DNA from 3 places in the Rhodococcus sp. AC861 genome. Region 1 is predicted to be linked to each of the others. Evidence: riboswitches for the same ligand, from Rfam matches in the RefSeq annotation. Region 1 holds a riboswitch; each other region holds the start of a gene.

Region 1 (5,672 bases):
TCGTCTGCGTGCCGATCTGATCGGCGGACGCCCGCGCGCCGACAGCGATGACCAGTGCGGAGGCCACCCTGTCGGGATGGGACGCGAGCCATTCCAGGGTGCGCATTCCGCCCATGGATCCGCCGACCACCGACGCGAAACGCTCGATTCCCAACGCGTCGGCAACCATGCGCTCGGCGGTGACCTGGTCGCGGATCGAGATCTCCGGGAAACGTGATCCCCACGCGACGCCGTCGGGATCGAGCGACGACGGTCCGCTGGTACCGCGGCAGCCACCCAGGACGTTGGTCGCCAGGATGCACCAACGGTCGGTGTCCAGCGGCGCTCCGGGACCGACCATTCCCGACCACCAGCCGGGTGACGGGTGACCCGGCCCGGCCGGTCCGGTGACATGGGAGTCGCCGGTGAGTGCGTGTTCGACCAGCACGACGTTGTCCCGCGCCGGAGACACCTCTCCCCACCGCTGCACCACGACGGTCGCGTCGGGAACCACGCGACCGCTCTCGAGGGGAACGTCGCCGATGTGCACGGTGCCCACCCGCCCGTCCGCCGGCGGAAATGCCGACGAACGAGCGAGCGAGGGGAGATCGAGTGTCAAGATGCTGCCCGGAAACCCTTCTCCAGATCGGCGAGGATGTCGTCGATTCCCTCGATACCGACGGCGAGTCGAACGAGCCCCGGCGTCACGCCGGAGGCCGCCTGCTCCTCGGGCGACAACTGCGAATGCGTCGTCGACGCGGGGTGGATGACCAAGGAACGCACGTCACCGATATTAGCGACATGGCTGTGTAGTTCCAGGGCGTCGACGAAACGTTTTCCGGCCTCGAGCCCACCGGTGAGCTCGAACGCCACGATGGCTCCGGCTCCGCGCGGCGCCAGTTCCCGGCCACGGTCGTACCAGGGCGACGACGGGAGTCCGGCGTAGTTGACACTGACGACCTCCGCGCGGTTCTCGAGGAACGTCGCCACGGCGGTCGCGTTCTGCACGTGCCGCTCGAGTCGCAGGGACAGAGTCTCGATGCCCTGCCCGATGAGGAAGGCGTTGAACGGGGACACCGCGGCGCCGATGTCGCGGAGCAACTGCACACGCGCCTTGAGGGCGTACGCGGGCGCACCCAGATCGGCGAACACCACACCGTGGTAGCTGGGATCAGGGGTGGTGAAGTTGGTGAAGCGGCCCTGCGTCCAGTCGAAGCCGCCGCCGTCCACGATGACGCCGGCGATGGCCGTGCCGTGGCCGCCGAGGTACTTGGTGGCCGAGTGCACCACAATGTCCGCGCCGTGCTTCAGCGGCTGGATCAGGTACGGGGTCGCGACCGTGTTGTCGACGATCAGCGGAATGCCGTGGCGATGAGCGACATCGGAGACGCCGCGGATGTCGAAGATGTCGTTCTTCGGGTTGGAAATGGTCTCCCCGTAGAACGCCTTCGTCTCGGGGCGGACCGCCTTGTCCCACTGGTCGAGGTCGTCGGGATCGTCGACGAACGAGACGGTGATGCCCAGCTTCGGCAGCGTGTAGTGGAAGAGGTTGTACGTGCCGCCGTACAGACGCGGGCTGGAGACGACGTGGTCGCCGGTCTCGGCGATGTTCAGGATCGCCAGCGTCTCGGCGGCCTGGCCGGACGCGACGAGCAGTGCGGCGACGCCGCCCTCGAGGGAGGCGATGCGCTGCTCCACGACGTCCTGCGTGGGGTTCATGATGCGGGTGTAGATGTTGCCGGGCTCGGCCAGTCCGAACAGTGCTGCCGCGTGATCGGTGCTGTCGAACGTGTACGAGGTGGTCTGGTAGATCGGCAGGGCGCGTGCGTGGGTCGTCGCATCGGGAACCTGTCCGACGTGGACCTGGCGGGTCTCGAAACTCCAGTTCAGAGCCGGATCTTCGACGGGCGCACCCACCGCGTCGACGACATCGGATCCCGAGACGTCGGGCGCGGAGACCTCGGGCGCGGGAGAGTTCGGGTCGGAGTAATTGTCGGTCATGTCTGTCGTGCTCCTCGTGGAGGTGGCGTGCAGGGAATCCACGTCGGAACGCACCACGTCTGCCGCACGAGTCACCGTCACCGTGTGCAGAGCGCAGTAGGCGAGCCGAGCTTCGTGGAGAAAGAAGTATCGGGGCCTATCGCGAGCTACAACACATGGTGGAAACCTCCGAGGTGCCGGTCGGTGGGCCCGAGGGATCGGGCCCGCGCTTGCTCTCGCTCCGCACGATCACGGACCGAGTAACCCGGTCATCACCCGGGGCACCCCACCGCGGTTGGAGGGTTGCCGGCCAGCAAGCCGGGGCTCGATGCTGGCGCTCATGACCTTGGCAGGAATGGTAGCGGGTCGTTCCCGGGAGTCGGAAGGGTGGCCGAACTCACGGTCGTTCGATTGGCGAATGACCTGGCCGGGGTTCAGACTGGAACATGCGAAGGCGCCTTTCGGGGCGCCTTGTCCGTTTCACGGGTCCTTACCTTCTGAATCGATCATGAACCGCACCACCGACCACGAAAGAGAGCTTGTGACACCCCCCTCCGTCGCTTTCGACGTCCTCCCGTCCGCACCCGCCGCGGCACCTGCCGTGACGGATCGGCAGCGTGTCCGTCGTCGACGCGTGGCGATGTCGGCGCTGGCGCTCGGCGGCTTCGGTATCGGCACCACCGAGTTCGTGTCCATGGGTCTGCTCCCCGACATGGCGACCTCGATGTCGGTGTCCGAGCCCAGCGCGGGCCACCTCATCTCCGCCTACGCACTCGGCGTCGTCGTCGGCGCCCCCGTGATCGCGGCACTGGCGGCACGGGTTCCTCGCCGCACCCTTCTCCTCGCTCTGATGGTTGCCTTCACGCTGGGCAACCTCGGCACCGTCTTCGCGCCGAGCTTCCACGAACTCATGGCGTCACGATTCGTCGCCGGGTTGCCCCACGGCGCCTACTTCGGTGTTGCGGCGCTGGTCGCGGCCCACCTCGCGGATCCCGGCAAGCGTGCCAAATCGGTGGCGATGGTGATGATGGGTCTGTCCGTCGCCAACGTGGTGGGTGTTCCTGCCGCGACGTGGATCGGACAGGCCTTCGGGTGGCGCAGCGCCTTCGGCATCGTCGCGATCATCGGAGCACTCACCGTCACCGCGCTCGCGGTGTGGTTGCCTCGGCTCGACTCGATGCCGACCACGGACACTCGAACCGAACTCGGAGCATTCCGCCGCACCCAGGTGTGGATGACACTGTTCGTCGGCATGGTCGGGTTCGGCGGCATGTTCGCCGTGTACACCTACATCGCGACCACGTTGACCGACGTGTCCGGCCTGTCCAAGGCAGCTGTTCCCGTTGCGCTGATGATCTACGGACTGGGCATGGTGGCCGGCAACTTCCTCGGTGGATGGATCGCCGACCGCATGCTGGTTCCCGGTCTGTTCCTCGCCATGACCTCGGTCGCGGTGAGCCTGGCCGTGTTCGTCGCGGCGGCGCACAACCCGGTCACCGCGCTGATCGTCGTCTTCCTCATCGCAGCCTCCGGGTCCGCGATCGTGCCCGGCCTGCAGACGCGTCTGATGGACGTCGCCGCCGACGCGCAGACGCTGGCAGCCTCGCTGAACCACGCCGCGTTCAACTTCGCGAACGCCCTCGGCGCCGCTCTCGGCGGTGCCGTCATCGCCGCCGGCTTCGGATACACGGCCCCCGCCGTGGTCGGTGCGGGCCTGGCGATAGCCGGTATCGCCGTCCTCGCCACCTCCGTTGCGATGCAGCGCCGGACGGACGCCCGGGCAGTAGTGGTCTGAGCTCGGATACGGTTCTCCGGTGTCTCACACCATCACCTCGGTCAACGTCAACGGCATCCGCGCAGCAGTGCGTAAGGGAATGCTCGACTGGCTCGCGACGTCCGGCGCGGACGTGATCTGCCTGCAGGAAACTCGCGCGACCGACGACGAAGTCCTGTCCTGCCTCGGCCCCGCGCTGGACGGTGGCAGGCAGGGTGCGGGGTGGCACCTGGCGTCCGCGGAGCCGTCCGTGAAGGGACGCAACGGGGTAGCAATCCTGTCGAGGACGCCGGCCGAATCGGTCCGGATCGGCTTCGGTGACGCCGAATTCGACGAGTCGGGCCGGTACATCGAGGCGCGTTACCCTGCGGTCGGCGCCGATCCTGCCGTCACCGTCGCAAGCCTGTATCTGCCCTCGGGTGAGGTGGGTACCGAGAAGCAGGCGTCGAAGGAACGGTTCATGGCAGCGTTCGCGCACCACCTGGACGCGTCGGGATCGTCGGGCGAGCACCACGTCGTGTGCGGCGACTGGAACATCGCGCACACGGAGCTGGATCTGAAGAACTGGAAGGGGAACCGGACCAAGTCCGGCTTCCTTGCGTCGGAGCGCGCGTGGCTGGACTCGTTCATCGGCGAGACCGGAGCCTGGACGGATGTCGTGCGAGCACTGCACCCGGACCAGGACGGTCCCTACAGCTGGTGGTCGTACCGCGGCAAAGCCTTCGACAACGACGCGGGATGGCGCATCGACTATCAGATGGCCACCACCGACTACGCCGACCGAGCGAAGGACGCCGTGGTCGAACGTGCCGACAGTTACGACCTCCGATGGTCGGATCACGCGCCGGTCACCGTCGTGTACCGCTAGACCGCCGGCTCGGCGGTCACCTCCGGCGACGCGGCGCGTGATCCGTCAGAGCGCCGCTGCGAGCCGGTGGTATGCCGCGTTCCAGCGCAACGTGCGCTGGAAGCCCCTCGTTGTCGTGTCGGCGTCGATGGTGAGCAGTTCCACGGCGATCATGTCCGAGAATGCTTCGAGCACAGCGATATCGAGCGCGGTGCTCATCACGGTGTGGTGCGGTGCCCCGGCGGTCAGCCACGATTCCGCGGACACCGACAGCGACGGCTCGGGCTTCCACACCGCGCACGCCACCGGCAGCTGGGGCAGTGCCTCGTCGGGCTCGACGACTTCGACGACGTTGGCCGTCAGGCGGAACCGTTCACCGACGTCCGACAGTCCCACGATGATGCCGGGGCCGGGATCCGCGGTGAACCGCATGCGCACAGGGTCTTCGCGGCCGCCGATGGAGAGCGGGTGGATCTCCACCGTGGGCCGCGACGTGGTGATGGACGGGCACACCTCGAGCATGTGAGCGCCGAGAATCTTCTCCTCGCCGGGAACGAGATGGTAGGTGTAGTCCTCCATGAAGGACGTTCCGCCGTCCAGGCCGGCAGCCATGGTCTTCATGGCGCGCAACAACATCGAGGTCTTCCAGTCGCCCTCTCCGCCGAATCCGTAGCCGTCGGCCATCAAACGCTGCACGGCCAGGCCGGGCAGTTGTCGTAGCCCGCCGAGATCCTCGAAGTTGGTGGTGAAGGCTCCGAATCCACCGTCGGACAGGAACTGCCGCATTCCGGCTTCCACGCGCGCGCCGTAGCGCAGCGACTCGTGACGGTCACCGCCCGGCCGCAGTTCGGAGGCGACGTCGTAGACGTCCACGTATTCGGCGACCAGATCGTCGATCGCACTGTCGCCGACGCCGTCCACCACCTCCACGAGGTCGTTCACCCCGTAGGTGTTGACCGAGACACCGAAACGCAGCTGCGCCTCGACCTTGTCGCCCTCGGTGACGGCGACGTCGCGCATGTTGTCGCCGAAGCGGGCGAGCTTGAGTGTGCGCATCTCCGCGCGACCGATCGCTGCGCGGGCCCACTGGTC
Region 2 (5,672 bases), on a different contig from region 1:
AGATCATCTGTTCGGCCAACAACCCGGCGTCCGTGACGTCTGTCAGGCCGTCCCACTGGGTCTGCGAGCCGGGGAAGACGAACGGCGCCCCGGTCTCCTTGCAGATGGTCGCGTACACGGACAACGTGAGCGCCATGTTCATCGCATTGCCCACCGCGAAGCCGAAGATCGTGTGCGCTCGATGCACGCTCCAGGTGTAGCCGAGTCGCTCCGCCCCGGCGAACAACTCGTCCTCCTGGGCGTAGTAGAAGTTCGGGGTGTCGAGTCGATCCTCGGACTCGTGGAACGGCGTTTCGGCCGTGACGGCGTCGCCGTATGCATCGAACGGTCCCAGGTAGTGCTTGAGTCCGGTCATCAGGGCAACGTGGCGTACCGATTTCTCGTCCGCCAGTGCGTCGACGGTATTGCGCAGGGTCGCCGTGTTGACCTCGATGTTCTCGGCTTCGGTGTCCTGCTTCATCCACGCGGTGAAGAAGACGATGTCGGGAGCGGTTCCTCGCAGTGCCTCACGGAGCCCAGCGATGTCCATCAGGTCCGCGGTCACCGGTGTCACCCCCTCCACCGGGAGCGAGGTCTTGCGAGACAGCCCGTAGGTGGTCCACCCGGCCTCGACGAGTTGGCGGCAGATGGTCTGCCCCGATATGCCGGTCGCGCCGACGACGAGCGCCGTGCCCGGACGTGGTGAAGCCATGGACGAAGTGCCTCCGCTCTGGGGATCGCGTGTCGATCCCGCCGTCCGGCTACCCGTGGGCGCCGAGACGCAATCAGGAGGGCGTGAGCGAGGAGGACATCACGGTGTCGCATAGCCGTGCGAGCGATACTCCGTCGGCACGCGAGCGCTGTACGAGTACCCGTACCGCGTCGTCACGGTCCACACCGAGCTGCTCCATCACTATTCCTGTGCACTGGTCCAGCGACGCGACCGTGGACAGTGCGGTCACGTACCGCACCGCGTCGTTGGAGGACGCGGCGGCGATGACCTCGTCGAGCCGCTCGGAGAGCGCTGCCAGAGCCTCGGCCGGTCTGCCGGACCGTGCCCGACGGCTGTGTAGTTCGACCAGGGTGGCGGCGACGGCGGCCGATGCGTCGAGGGTGTCCGAGTGTGTCCGCCGATGGAACACGGTGTCGTGACCGATGGCGATGCGATCGCGTCCGCCTTGTTTCGCGGCGTACATCGCCTCGTCGGCGCGGGCGATCATCGCATCGAGCGCAGCGTCGACGTCGATGACGTTGTCGGTCCGGTCGAGGGTCGACGGGTGTGCTCGCGATGTTCCGATGCTGACCGTGACCGCGCATTCGGCGCGGACGGACCGCAGTACCGACAGTGCGACGTCGGCTCCGGGAGCGTGGTGGGCGACGACGAGGAATTCTTCTCCGCCGAGTCGCGCGACGATGGCGCCGCGAGGCACCGCGGACACGATCGTTCGGGCGACCGACTCCAGGGTCCGGTCGCCGTACGTGTGTCCGTGCGTGTCGTTCACGGCTTTGAAGTTGTCGATGTCGATGACCGAGGCGGTGATCGTCGCGTCCAGGCCTACCGCCGTGCGGAGCATCCCGTCGAGGAGCGGCAGAACACCTCGCCTGTTGAGTAGCCCCGTCAGGACGTCCGTTCGCGCCAGCAGGTCGTACCGGCGGCTCACGTCCGCCATCGACATGCGCAGGCTCCAGACCAGCAGAACCGGCACGACGACGATGGTGAGCGACGCGCCGGCGGCGACGGCGTCCGCTCCCCGGCTGGACGCGGAGTCCACACACAGGGCGGTCCCCAGGCCGGCCGCGAGGGTGGCGAACGCGGTGGCCGTCCTCGGCGGGGATGCCGAGGCCGCCAACACCGGCACGATCGTCAACAGCGCACTGACTGTCAACGTGTCGGCCGGGTCCGCGATACCGACCGCAGCCGCCGCGGTGCCGACCACCGCCATCGCGCCCGTGACCACGAATTGGCGTTCGGTCAATCGTCCGGTCCGGACCACGATGCCGACCACGACGACGGCAAGAACGATGGCGAGCGCCGTGGCCACCACGGGAACGAGACCGGGGTGGAACAAGCCGGGAATGCCCCATCCGGCTGCGAGTAGGAATGCGGACATGGTCACGGTGGTGGCCATCGCCAGTGATCGACGATCCTGGAATCGTCGCGAGGTCGACACGGCGGGCAGGTGTCGAGACGCTGACGTGAACCGACTGCGACGACCGGCATCGCTGTGTCGTCTCACACGAGTACCTCGGTTCCTGACCCACCGGCGGGAAGTCCAACTGTTCCGATGAGGGTACCGATTCACGGGCCTGACCGGGGCGTTCGAGCGCGAACAGGCGCTGCACCCGGCACCGGTCTCGTCGTCGGAGCAGGACGGCGACCGCATTGTCACGAGTCAGAATCACCGTGATCTCATTAGATCGAGGCGAAATCTGTTGCGCGATTTGACGTCTCGATGTTCCGGGTCTAGATTTCTGCTCACCATCAGGAGCGACCGAGAGACCTGGCTCGTCGACGTCGCAGCAACCCCCCTCTCCTGTCGAGGGTGTGGGTGCTACCGCCAGGACCGATGGAGGAGCACCGATGAACCACGATCCGCGGCGACGCCTGCACGTCGACCTGTGCCGAGTGAGCACCTGCGTCTGTACGCGCTGCTCCTGACTCGCGACCCCGACTTCCCGCCTCGAAAGGCCCCCCGATGTGCCCTGCTGTCTCGACCCCTGACCCTTTTCTCCGGTTCGTCCGGTGACGCAACTCGACGCTCGCCCCTCCGCGGCCGCCGCGGTGGACGACGTCCGTGACGAGGACCTCGTCGTCGCACGGACCTGGCATCCCTGGCGGTGGATCATCGCCGTCGCCACGCTGGTGGTGGTGGCGCAGTTCGGGCACGGACTGGCCACGAACGCCGGATGGGACTGGGGGACCTTCGCTCAGTACTTCACGGCCGCATCGGTCATGTCGGCACTCTGGCTGACCATCCAATTGACGTTCTGGGGAACGCTGATCGGGTTCGCCATCGGTATCGCACTCGCAGTAGCTCGGTTGTCGGCCAACCCGGTGCTGCAGGTGATCGCCTGGTTCTACATCTGGGCGTTCCGATCCATCCCGCTCATCGTGCAGCTGTTGTTCTGGTTCAACATCGCGTACCTCTACCAGACGCTGTCGCTCGGAATCCCGTTCGGACCCAGCTTCTTCCGGTTCGATGTCAACAACGTGATCAGTGGCTCCACGGCGGCCATCATCGGCCTGGCGCTGCACCAGGCGGCGTACTCCGCCGAGATCGTGCGGGCCGGCATCATCTCGGTCGATCAGGGTCAGCTGGAAGCAGCTGCGGCGCTCGGAATCCCGAAGCGGCGTGAATTCTTCAAGATCGTTCTCCCGCAGGCGATGCGGGGGATCCTGCCGAATGCGGCGAACGAAGTCATCAGCCTGTTCAAAGGCACGTCCATCGTGTCGGTCATGGCGATCGCCGAGCTGTTCTATCAAGTGCAGGTCATCTACGGCCGCAGCGGCCGCGTCGTTCCGCTGCTGATGGTGGCGACAGTCTGGTACATCATCCTCACGTCGATTCTGTCGATCGTGCAGTTCTACGTGGAGCGCCACTACGCGAAGGGTGCGGTACGCACCGTCCCGCTGACGCCACTGCAGCAGATACGGAAGCGATTCTCCGAGATCACCTTCGCCCCGAGAGGAGCAACACGATGACGCACTCCGTCGACGACTCCACCTATGCGGTCGAGGTGCGAGGTGTGCACAAGTCCTTCGGTGCGCTGAAGGTTCTCGACGGCGTGGACCTCGTCGTTCGTCCGGGTGAGGTCACCGCGATCATCGGCCCGTCCGGGTCCGGGAAATCGACACTCCTGCGGGTGCTCAACCACCTCGAGAAGGTCGATCGAGGAACGGTTCGCGTCGATGGTGACCTGGTCGGATATCGCCGCAGAGGCGCCAAGCTGCACGAACTCAGCGGCCGGGAGATTCTTCGACAGCGATCGAGGATCGGGTTCGTCTTCCAGAACTTCAACCTCTTCCCGCACCTGACCGTGCTGGAGAACGTGGTCGAGGCGCCGGTGTCGGCGCAGAAGCGCCCGCGTGCAGAGGTCGAGACCGAGGCGCTCGCGTTGCTCGAGCGTGTCGGTGTCGGAGCCAAGGCCCACGACTACCCCCGTCGCCTGTCCGGTGGTCAACAGCAACGCGTCGCCATCGCTCGGGCGCTGGCTCTGCGACCGAAGGTGATCCTGTTCGACGAGCCCACCTCGGCTCTCGATCCGGAACTGGTGGGTGAAGTTCTCGAAGTCATCCGCGATCTCGCCAGGGACGGGGCCACGCTCGTCATCGTCACGCACGAAGTCGCATTCGCCCGGGAGATCGCCGACACGGTGGTCTTCATGGACGGCGGCGTGATCGTCGAGCAGGGTACTCCCGCGGAACTCCTCGATTCACCCACACAGGACCGCACCAAGGCGTTCCTCGCACACGTTCTCTGACACCTCACTCGTCTTGCACTTCTCACCCACAAGGAACAGCCATGTCCGCACCACGAAGAACCGTCGCCCTCCTCACCGCTGCATTCGCCGCCGTCACCCTGACCGCGACGGCGTGCAGTGAGCCGACCGCCGAGTCCGAGGTCGTCACGACCGGAGGCCAGGTTTTCGACCTCACTCCCGAACAGTCGGGACGAGTCCGCGCGGAGAAGGTCGACGAGATCGCGGCCGAGGTTCCACAGGCCATCCGCGACCGCGGCACCCTCGTCGTCACCGGAGCCAGCGGCACGGCGCCGCCGCTGCGCTTCTACGCCACAGACGACACCACGACCGTCGGCTCCGAGGTCGACTTCTCGTATCTGATCGCCGACATCCTCGGTCTCACACCGCAGATCGAGGTCGCCGACTGGTCGCAGAACTTCGTCAAGGTCGATTCGGGCGAGAACGACGTGTTCATCTCCAACGTGACGGTGACCGAGGAGCGGAAGGACAAGTACGACTTCGCGACCTACCGTCTGGACAACATCGCGTTCGAGGCGAAGAAGGACAGTGGCTGGACAGTGTCGAAGAGGCAGGACATCGCCGGGAAGAAGATCGGTGTCGGTTCCGGAACGAACCAGGAGCAGCTCCTGGTGGACTGGAACGCGCAGAACGTGGCGGAGGGTCTCGCTCCGGCCGAGATCGCCTACTACCAGCAGACATCGGACTACTACCTCGCCTTGGGCTCGGGGCGTATCGACGGCTACCTCGGCCCCAACCCGTCCGCGATCTACCACGCCGCGACCGGTGGGGAGACGGAAGTGGTGGGCACCCTGTCCGGCGCCGGTGATGCACTGCAGGGTGAGATCGCTGTGCTGACGAAGAAGGACAACGGGCTCATCCAGGCCGTGCACGACGCCATCGACCACGCGATCGAGGACGGCAGCTACCAGAAGGTTCTCGATCGCTGGGGTCTGCAGAGCGAGGCCGTGCAGACCTCGGAGATCAACCCGCCCGGACTTCCGCGGCAGTGACCGTCGACGCCGGCATCGGCGACTCCGGGATCCAGTTCATGAGCATCACGCAGGACGATCCCCTGGCCGCGCCGCTACTGCACGACCTCGCGCGCGAGTACGCGTCACGGTACGGACGTAGTCCGGACGAACTGCGTGAAGAACTCGAGTCGTACCCGGGCGACGAATTCGCGGCTCCGCACGGTGCGTTGATCGTCGCCG
Region 3 (5,672 bases), on a different contig from region 1:
GGTGATCTCGGGGAACCGCTCGCGCAGGCGAGTCACGAGCAGAGCCGCGGACAGCGAGCCGCCACCTGCTGCGAAGAAGTCGGCGTCCAGTGACCCGATCTCGGAGCCGAGCACGTCGCTCCACAACTCGGCCACCCATCCGGCCGTTCCGGCGAGAGCCGAGTCCTCGACGGGACCTCCGCGTCGGGGTAGCGGCCAGGGGAGCGCGGCGCGGTCCACCTTGCCGGACGTCCGCGTCGGCAGCTCGTCCACCAGTGCCAGTCGCGGAACCATCGCGGCCGGAAGTTGCTCTGCCAGAAGCTCTCGCGCGCGGACGGTGTCGAAGTCGGGGTCCGTGCTGACGAGGTACCCGACCAGGACAGGCGTGCCCGATCCGGTGGTGCGTACCGCTGCCGCCGCGCCGCTCACGCCGGGCAGGGACTGCAGCGCGTTGTCCACCTCACCCAACTCGATGCGTCGTCCGCCGACCTTCACCTGGTCGTCGGCACGGCCTTGGAACAGCAGCCCCTCCAGCTCGAGGCGCACGAGATCGCCACTGCGGTAGGCGCGTTCCCAGCCGAGGGACTCCATGGGTGCATACTTCTCGGCATCCTTCACCGGATCGAGGTAGCGGGCGAGCCCGACACCTCCGATCACGAGTTCGCCGACATCGCCGATCTGCACGGGTCGATCGTCGGGACCGATGACCGCCAGATCCCAACCGTCGAGGGGCAGGCCGATGCGGACCGGGCCGACGCCGTCCATCAGGGCGGCGCACGCGACGACGGTCGCCTCGGTGGGGCCGTACGTGTTCCACACTTCACGACCCGGAACAGCAAGGCGCTCAGCAAGATCGGGTGGGCAGGCCTCACCGCCGAAGATCAGCAGTCGAACGTCCTCCAATGCCTCGCGTGGCCACAGTGCGGCCAGCGTGGGCACCGTCGACACGACGCTGATGTCGCGGGCGACCAGCCACGGGCCGAGGTCCATGCCGCTGCGCACGAGCGAGCGGGGCGCGGGCACCAGGCAGGCGCCACTACGCCACGCCAGCCACATCTCTTCGCACGACGCATCGAAGGCCACCGAGAGCCCGGCCAGGACGCGGTCACCCGGACCCATCGGTCGATCCTGGAGGAACAGCCGTGCCTCGGCGTCGACGAAGGCAGCGGCATTGCGGTTGCTCACCGCGACGCCCTTGGGCTTACCCGTCGACCCCGAGGTGAAGATGACCCACGCATCGTCGTCGGGAGTGGGACGACCGACGTCGCGACCGGTACTCGGCGCGCCGGTGCTGGTGACTCCACCGGCGGAGATGATGGCCGTGACGCCCGCCTCGGAGAACACCATCTCGGCGCGCTCGTCCGGATCGTCGACATCCACGGGCACGTACGCGGCACCGGCGGCGATCACCGACAGGATCGCCGCGTACAGGGAGTAGCTCCCCGACGGCATCCGCACGCCGACGCGGTCCCCGGCGCAGACGCCGTGGCGCGCGAGCCAGCCCGCCCCCTCGTCGATGTTGTCCATGAGTTCGGCGTAGCTGACCGTGGTCGTGCCGTCGTCGAGTGCAGGCGCATCGGGCCAGGAACGCGCGGTGGCCTCCAGGATGTCCACGAGGGTGCGCTCCGGCGCGGCCAGATGGGAGCGGACGTACTCCTCGGGAATGCTGATCTGCAGGGACAAGTCGGGCGGCCTCTCGGGGTGAACAGCACTTCTCACATTCGTGACGACACGTTATTGCACGGCTAGTTTGCGGGTTGGTGAACAACTCCGCTGTACGGCCGACACGACGAGAACGAGTTGACAACTCGCGCTCCGCTTTGCCATTCTGCTCTCAGGTCACGAGTACCAGCATCAAGCCCCGGCTAGCTGGTCGGCAACCCTCCTCCGCGGTGGGGTGCTCCGGGTGACGACCAGGCTGCGTTCCGAGCACGGAACGCCGCAAGCGCGGATCGACGCTCACCTACTCGGCTATCGCCGTGCGTCGATCCCTCGACGGAGGGATTTCTCATGACCAGCACCCTGCAACGCCCGATCGCGTCGATCCACGGCAGCGAGCACGAGGTCACATGCACCGACGGACGTGTCGTCCGCTGTGCGGACTTCGATTACGCGGCGAGCGCCCCCGCACTGGACAGCGTCGTCGATCGAGTGCGAGAAGTGTTGCCCTACTGCGCAAGTGTGCATCGAGGCGCCGGATACAAGTCGCGTGTCTGCACCGCGGAGTACGAGGCCGCTCGGAACACCGTGCACGCGTTCTGCGGAGCGGACGACGACGATGTCGTGGTGTTCACCCGCAACACGACCGACGCTCTGAACTTGTTGGCGCGCTGCGTCCCCGGTGACACGGTGGTGCTGGACATCGAGCACCACGCGAACCTTCTTCCCTGGCGCAATCGCCGTGTCGTGCGGTCCGCGACCACGGTGCGCGAAACCCTCGACCGGTTGCGAGTGGAGTTGGCAACGAAACCCGCTGCGCTGCTGGCGATCACCGGCGCGTCCAACGTGACCGGTGAAGTGCTTCCGCTGGCGGAACTGGCGTCGCTCGCGCATTCGTTCGGCACACGGATCCTCGTCGACGGTGCTCAGCTGGTTCCGCACCGTCCGGTCGACCTCACCGCGACCGGAATCGATTACCTTGCCTTCAGCGGTCACAAGCTGTATGCACCGTTCGGTGCCGGAGTGCTTGTGGGACGCCGTGATTGGCTCGACGTAGCAGAGCCCTACCTGGCGGGTGGGGGAGCGACGCAGCACGTCGGAATCGACGACGCCTCGGCTCGGGAGAGCGTCGACATCCGGTGGGCCCCGTCGCCGGAGCGACACGAGGGCGGCACGCCGAATCTGCTGGGAGCGGTAGCGCTCGCCGCAGCGTGCGACGAGATCGAGCGCATCGGTTTCGACGCCGTCGCCGACCACGATCACGAGTGCACCGCGGCGCTGATCCGCGGCCTGAGCGCGGTGGACGGGGTGCAGGTTCTGCGTGTCTGGTCCGACTCGGAGGACATCGTCGGCATCGTCTCCTTCGCAGTGGCCGGCGTCGATCCATCCGTTCTGGCCACGGCGCTCGCCGACGATCACGGCATCGCGGTGCGAGCCGGCAAGTTCTGCGCGCATCCGTTGCTGGATCGTCTCGGTGTCTCCGGCGGCGCCGTCCGCGCGAGCATCGGCCTGGGTACGACGCAGGGAGACGTCGACCGAGTCGTCGAGGCGGTCGCTGTGACGTGCCTCTCACTGCGGCGCCGCGTCACCACGGGGTCGTTAGCATGAGCAGCGTGATGAGAGGTGGGTTGTGGCATCGGCGACACGTCGACTACTGCCGCGCCACGTCGAGTGCGTGTCCGGTCCGCTGACCACCCGACACGCTCTCCTCATCGACTGACTGGATCTCCCATGACCACCGTTCCACTCGACGCCCTCGTCGCTCTCGACCCGTCCGTAGCCGCGCAGGGAGCCGACATCGCGCCGCTGCAGTCGGACATCGTGCGCTTCTCTGCGGCGGACTTGTCCGAGGCGCAGAACAAGTACGCGCGCCTCAAGGCGGACCACCCCGACTCGCGCGTGTTCGTCGATCTCGACGTCCACATCGCATCCGACGCCCGTACGGCGCGTCGAGACGTGCTCGCGTCGGAGACGAAGCCCCGCGACGGCGTGCTGCAGTACGTCGGAACCGCGTCCGGGCTCGCAGGTCTGATCGCGGACATCGTCGCGGTCGACGTCGCGGACGGCGTGATCCTGCGGCCGATCGTCGATCGGTCGGCCGACGATGTCGTGCGGTCCATCGACGCCGATGTCGTTCCTGCACTGGCGATCCGGCGCGTTCGAGCGTCCTGATCAGACGTCCGGGCCGACGTCCACGGCAAGCCCGGCGGTGATGCGCAGCAATTCCGAGTACGTCGTACGGAACGTCGTGTTCGGGTGGCCCGCTGCCGCCCACAACTGCGGGAACGCCGCGAGGGCGGTGTCGACGTAGGTGGGCAGATTGGTGGGGTGACCCACCGGAGCGATACCGCCGACGGGTTGGCCGGTGGCGTCCTCGGCCACATCCCGAGGTGCGCGGGTGAGGATGCCGTCGACGCGTCGGCCCGTGGCGTCGAGGTCGACGTTGTGGGCGCCGGACACCAGGAACAGCACCGGATCGTCGTCGAGAAGCATCACCAGTGACTTGGTCACGGCACCCAGCTCGATCCCGCTCGCCGCAGCCGCCTGACGTGCGGTGTGCATCGGTTCCGGCCGGGTCACGACGACGCCGTGGTGACCGCGCGATATCAGGACGTCCGCGACGTGGGCCGCGCCGGGATGAGGAATCCGGGTCATGGTCGAAGGATATCGGCCGCGGCGGCCCGTCACCGGGTACTGGCCGTCCGGTGTGCTGTCTATCCTTCGAGGATGACTACTGCCTATTCGACAGCCCCGTCCGGTGACGCGTGGAAAGCCTTCACCGTGTCAGCCGAGAACCACGTCGCGACGGTGACTCTCGTCGGTCCCGGCAAGGGCAACGCGATGGGGCCCGACTTCTGGTCCGAACTACCGCTGATCTTTTCCGCGATCGATGCCGATCCGGAGGTTCGAGCAGTCGTACTCGCGGGATCGGGACGCAACTTCAGCTACGGCCTCGACCTGCCCGCCATGGCCGGCGACTTCGGAGCCGTCATGGGTGACAAGGCTCAGGCCGGTCCGCGCAGCACGTTCCACGACATGATCAAGCGGATGCAGGCGTCGATCAACGCTGTCGCCGATTGCCGCAAGCCCGTCGTCGCCGCCGTGCAGGGGTGGTGCATCGGAGGTGGCATCGACCTGATCTCGGCGGCCGACATCCGATACGCCAGTGCAGATGCGAAGTTCAGTGTCCGCGAGGTGAAAGTGGCCATCGTCGCCGACATGGGGTCCTTCGCGCGACTGCCCGCCATCATCGGCGACGGTCATCTGCGGGAGCTGGCACTGACGGGCCGCGACATCGACGCGGCGCGCGCACTGCACATCGGCCTGGTGAACGACGTCGTCGACGACGTCGACGCGATGCTGGAGCATGCGCGTCGCACCGCGGCCGAGATCGCCGCGAACCCGCCCCTGGTCGTGCACGGGATCAAGTCGGTGTTGGATCACAATCGCGTTGCGGCCGTAGATGATTCGCTGCGGTACGTCGCAGCGTGGAACGCCGCGTTCCTGCCGTCCGAGGATCTGGCCGAAGCGATCACATCCGTCTTCGAGAAGCGCCCCCCGAAGTTCGAGGGCAAGTAAGCGCCCGGAACGGCCCGATCAGCGGAAAGCGCTCTTCGGGTCGTTCCACAGCTGGTCGGTGAAGTCTTCGAGAACGACCAGCACGACGGAATCCTCCGCGCGACGCAGGATCGACTTGCTCGCGCGCACCTGCAGGATGTCGCCCTTCGAGTCGCTCATCCGCCACAGCGAATCCGCGCGGGTAGCGACGGTGGTCAGGAAGGTCTCGGCGATGTTGACGCCGAGCGGCTCGCTGGCCGGAAAGATGTCCTGGAGCGACAGTGCGTCGTCCGAGCGTGGGTTCTCCTCGTCGAAGCCCATGAGCTCGTCGAAGGCCTCGTTGGCGAACACCACGGAACCGCCGGGCTCGACTGCCAGCACCGGGACGGGAATGCGGTCCAGCACCACGGTGACCGGCAGTGACGGGAACTGAGTAGGGGTGGAGATAGCCTCCGAAGAGGAGTTTCTCCGGTCGC

The links. Region 1 has a riboswitch for S-adenosylmethionine ahead of AC0IX4_RS17805 (bifunctional o-acetylhomoserine/o-acetylserine sulfhydrylase). Riboswitches for the same ligand answer to the same signal wherever they lie in the genome.
Region 2: another riboswitch for S-adenosylmethionine. It lies ahead of AC0IX4_RS15280 (amino acid ABC transporter permease); the one in region 1 lies ahead of AC0IX4_RS17805 (bifunctional o-acetylhomoserine/o-acetylserine sulfhydrylase).
Region 3: another riboswitch for S-adenosylmethionine. It lies ahead of AC0IX4_RS01635 (aminotransferase class V-fold PLP-dependent enzyme); the one in region 1 lies ahead of AC0IX4_RS17805 (bifunctional o-acetylhomoserine/o-acetylserine sulfhydrylase).

The regions. Positions count from the first base shown of each region.
Region 1 is NZ_CEEDMW010000005.1:328,288-333,959, reverse strand. It holds gene metX (homoserine O-acetyltransferase MetX) at 1-598, opposite strand, end outside; gene AC0IX4_RS17805 (bifunctional o-acetylhomoserine/o-acetylserine sulfhydrylase) at 595-1,980, opposite strand; SAM riboswitch class IV at 2,181-2,305, opposite strand; gene AC0IX4_RS17800 (MFS transporter) at 2,501-3,754, shown strand; gene AC0IX4_RS17795 (exodeoxyribonuclease III) at 3,774-4,601, shown strand; gene araA (L-arabinose isomerase) at 4,647-5,672, opposite strand, start outside.
Region 2 is NZ_CEEDMW010000004.1:377,792-383,463, forward strand. It holds gene AC0IX4_RS15270 (SDR family oxidoreductase) at 1-691, opposite strand, end outside; gene AC0IX4_RS15275 (diguanylate cyclase) at 765-2,150, opposite strand; SAM riboswitch class I at 2,456-2,553, shown strand; gene AC0IX4_RS15280 (amino acid ABC transporter permease) at 2,723-3,682, shown strand; gene AC0IX4_RS15285 (amino acid ABC transporter ATP-binding protein) at 3,679-4,461, shown strand; gene AC0IX4_RS15290 (ABC transporter substrate-binding protein) at 4,503-5,471, shown strand; gene AC0IX4_RS15295 (GNAT family N-acetyltransferase) at 5,510-5,672, shown strand, end outside.
Region 3 is NZ_CEEDMW010000001.1:348,586-354,257, forward strand. It holds gene AC0IX4_RS01630 (Pls/PosA family non-ribosomal peptide synthetase) at 1-1,662, opposite strand, end outside; SAM riboswitch class IV at 1,817-1,933, shown strand; gene AC0IX4_RS01635 (aminotransferase class V-fold PLP-dependent enzyme) at 1,990-3,246, shown strand; gene AC0IX4_RS01640 (hypothetical protein) at 3,370-3,810, shown strand; gene AC0IX4_RS01645 (YbaK/EbsC family protein) at 3,811-4,293, opposite strand; gene AC0IX4_RS01650 (crotonase/enoyl-CoA hydratase family protein) at 4,366-5,217, shown strand; gene AC0IX4_RS01655 (nitrogen regulation protein NR(II)) at 5,236-5,672, opposite strand, start outside.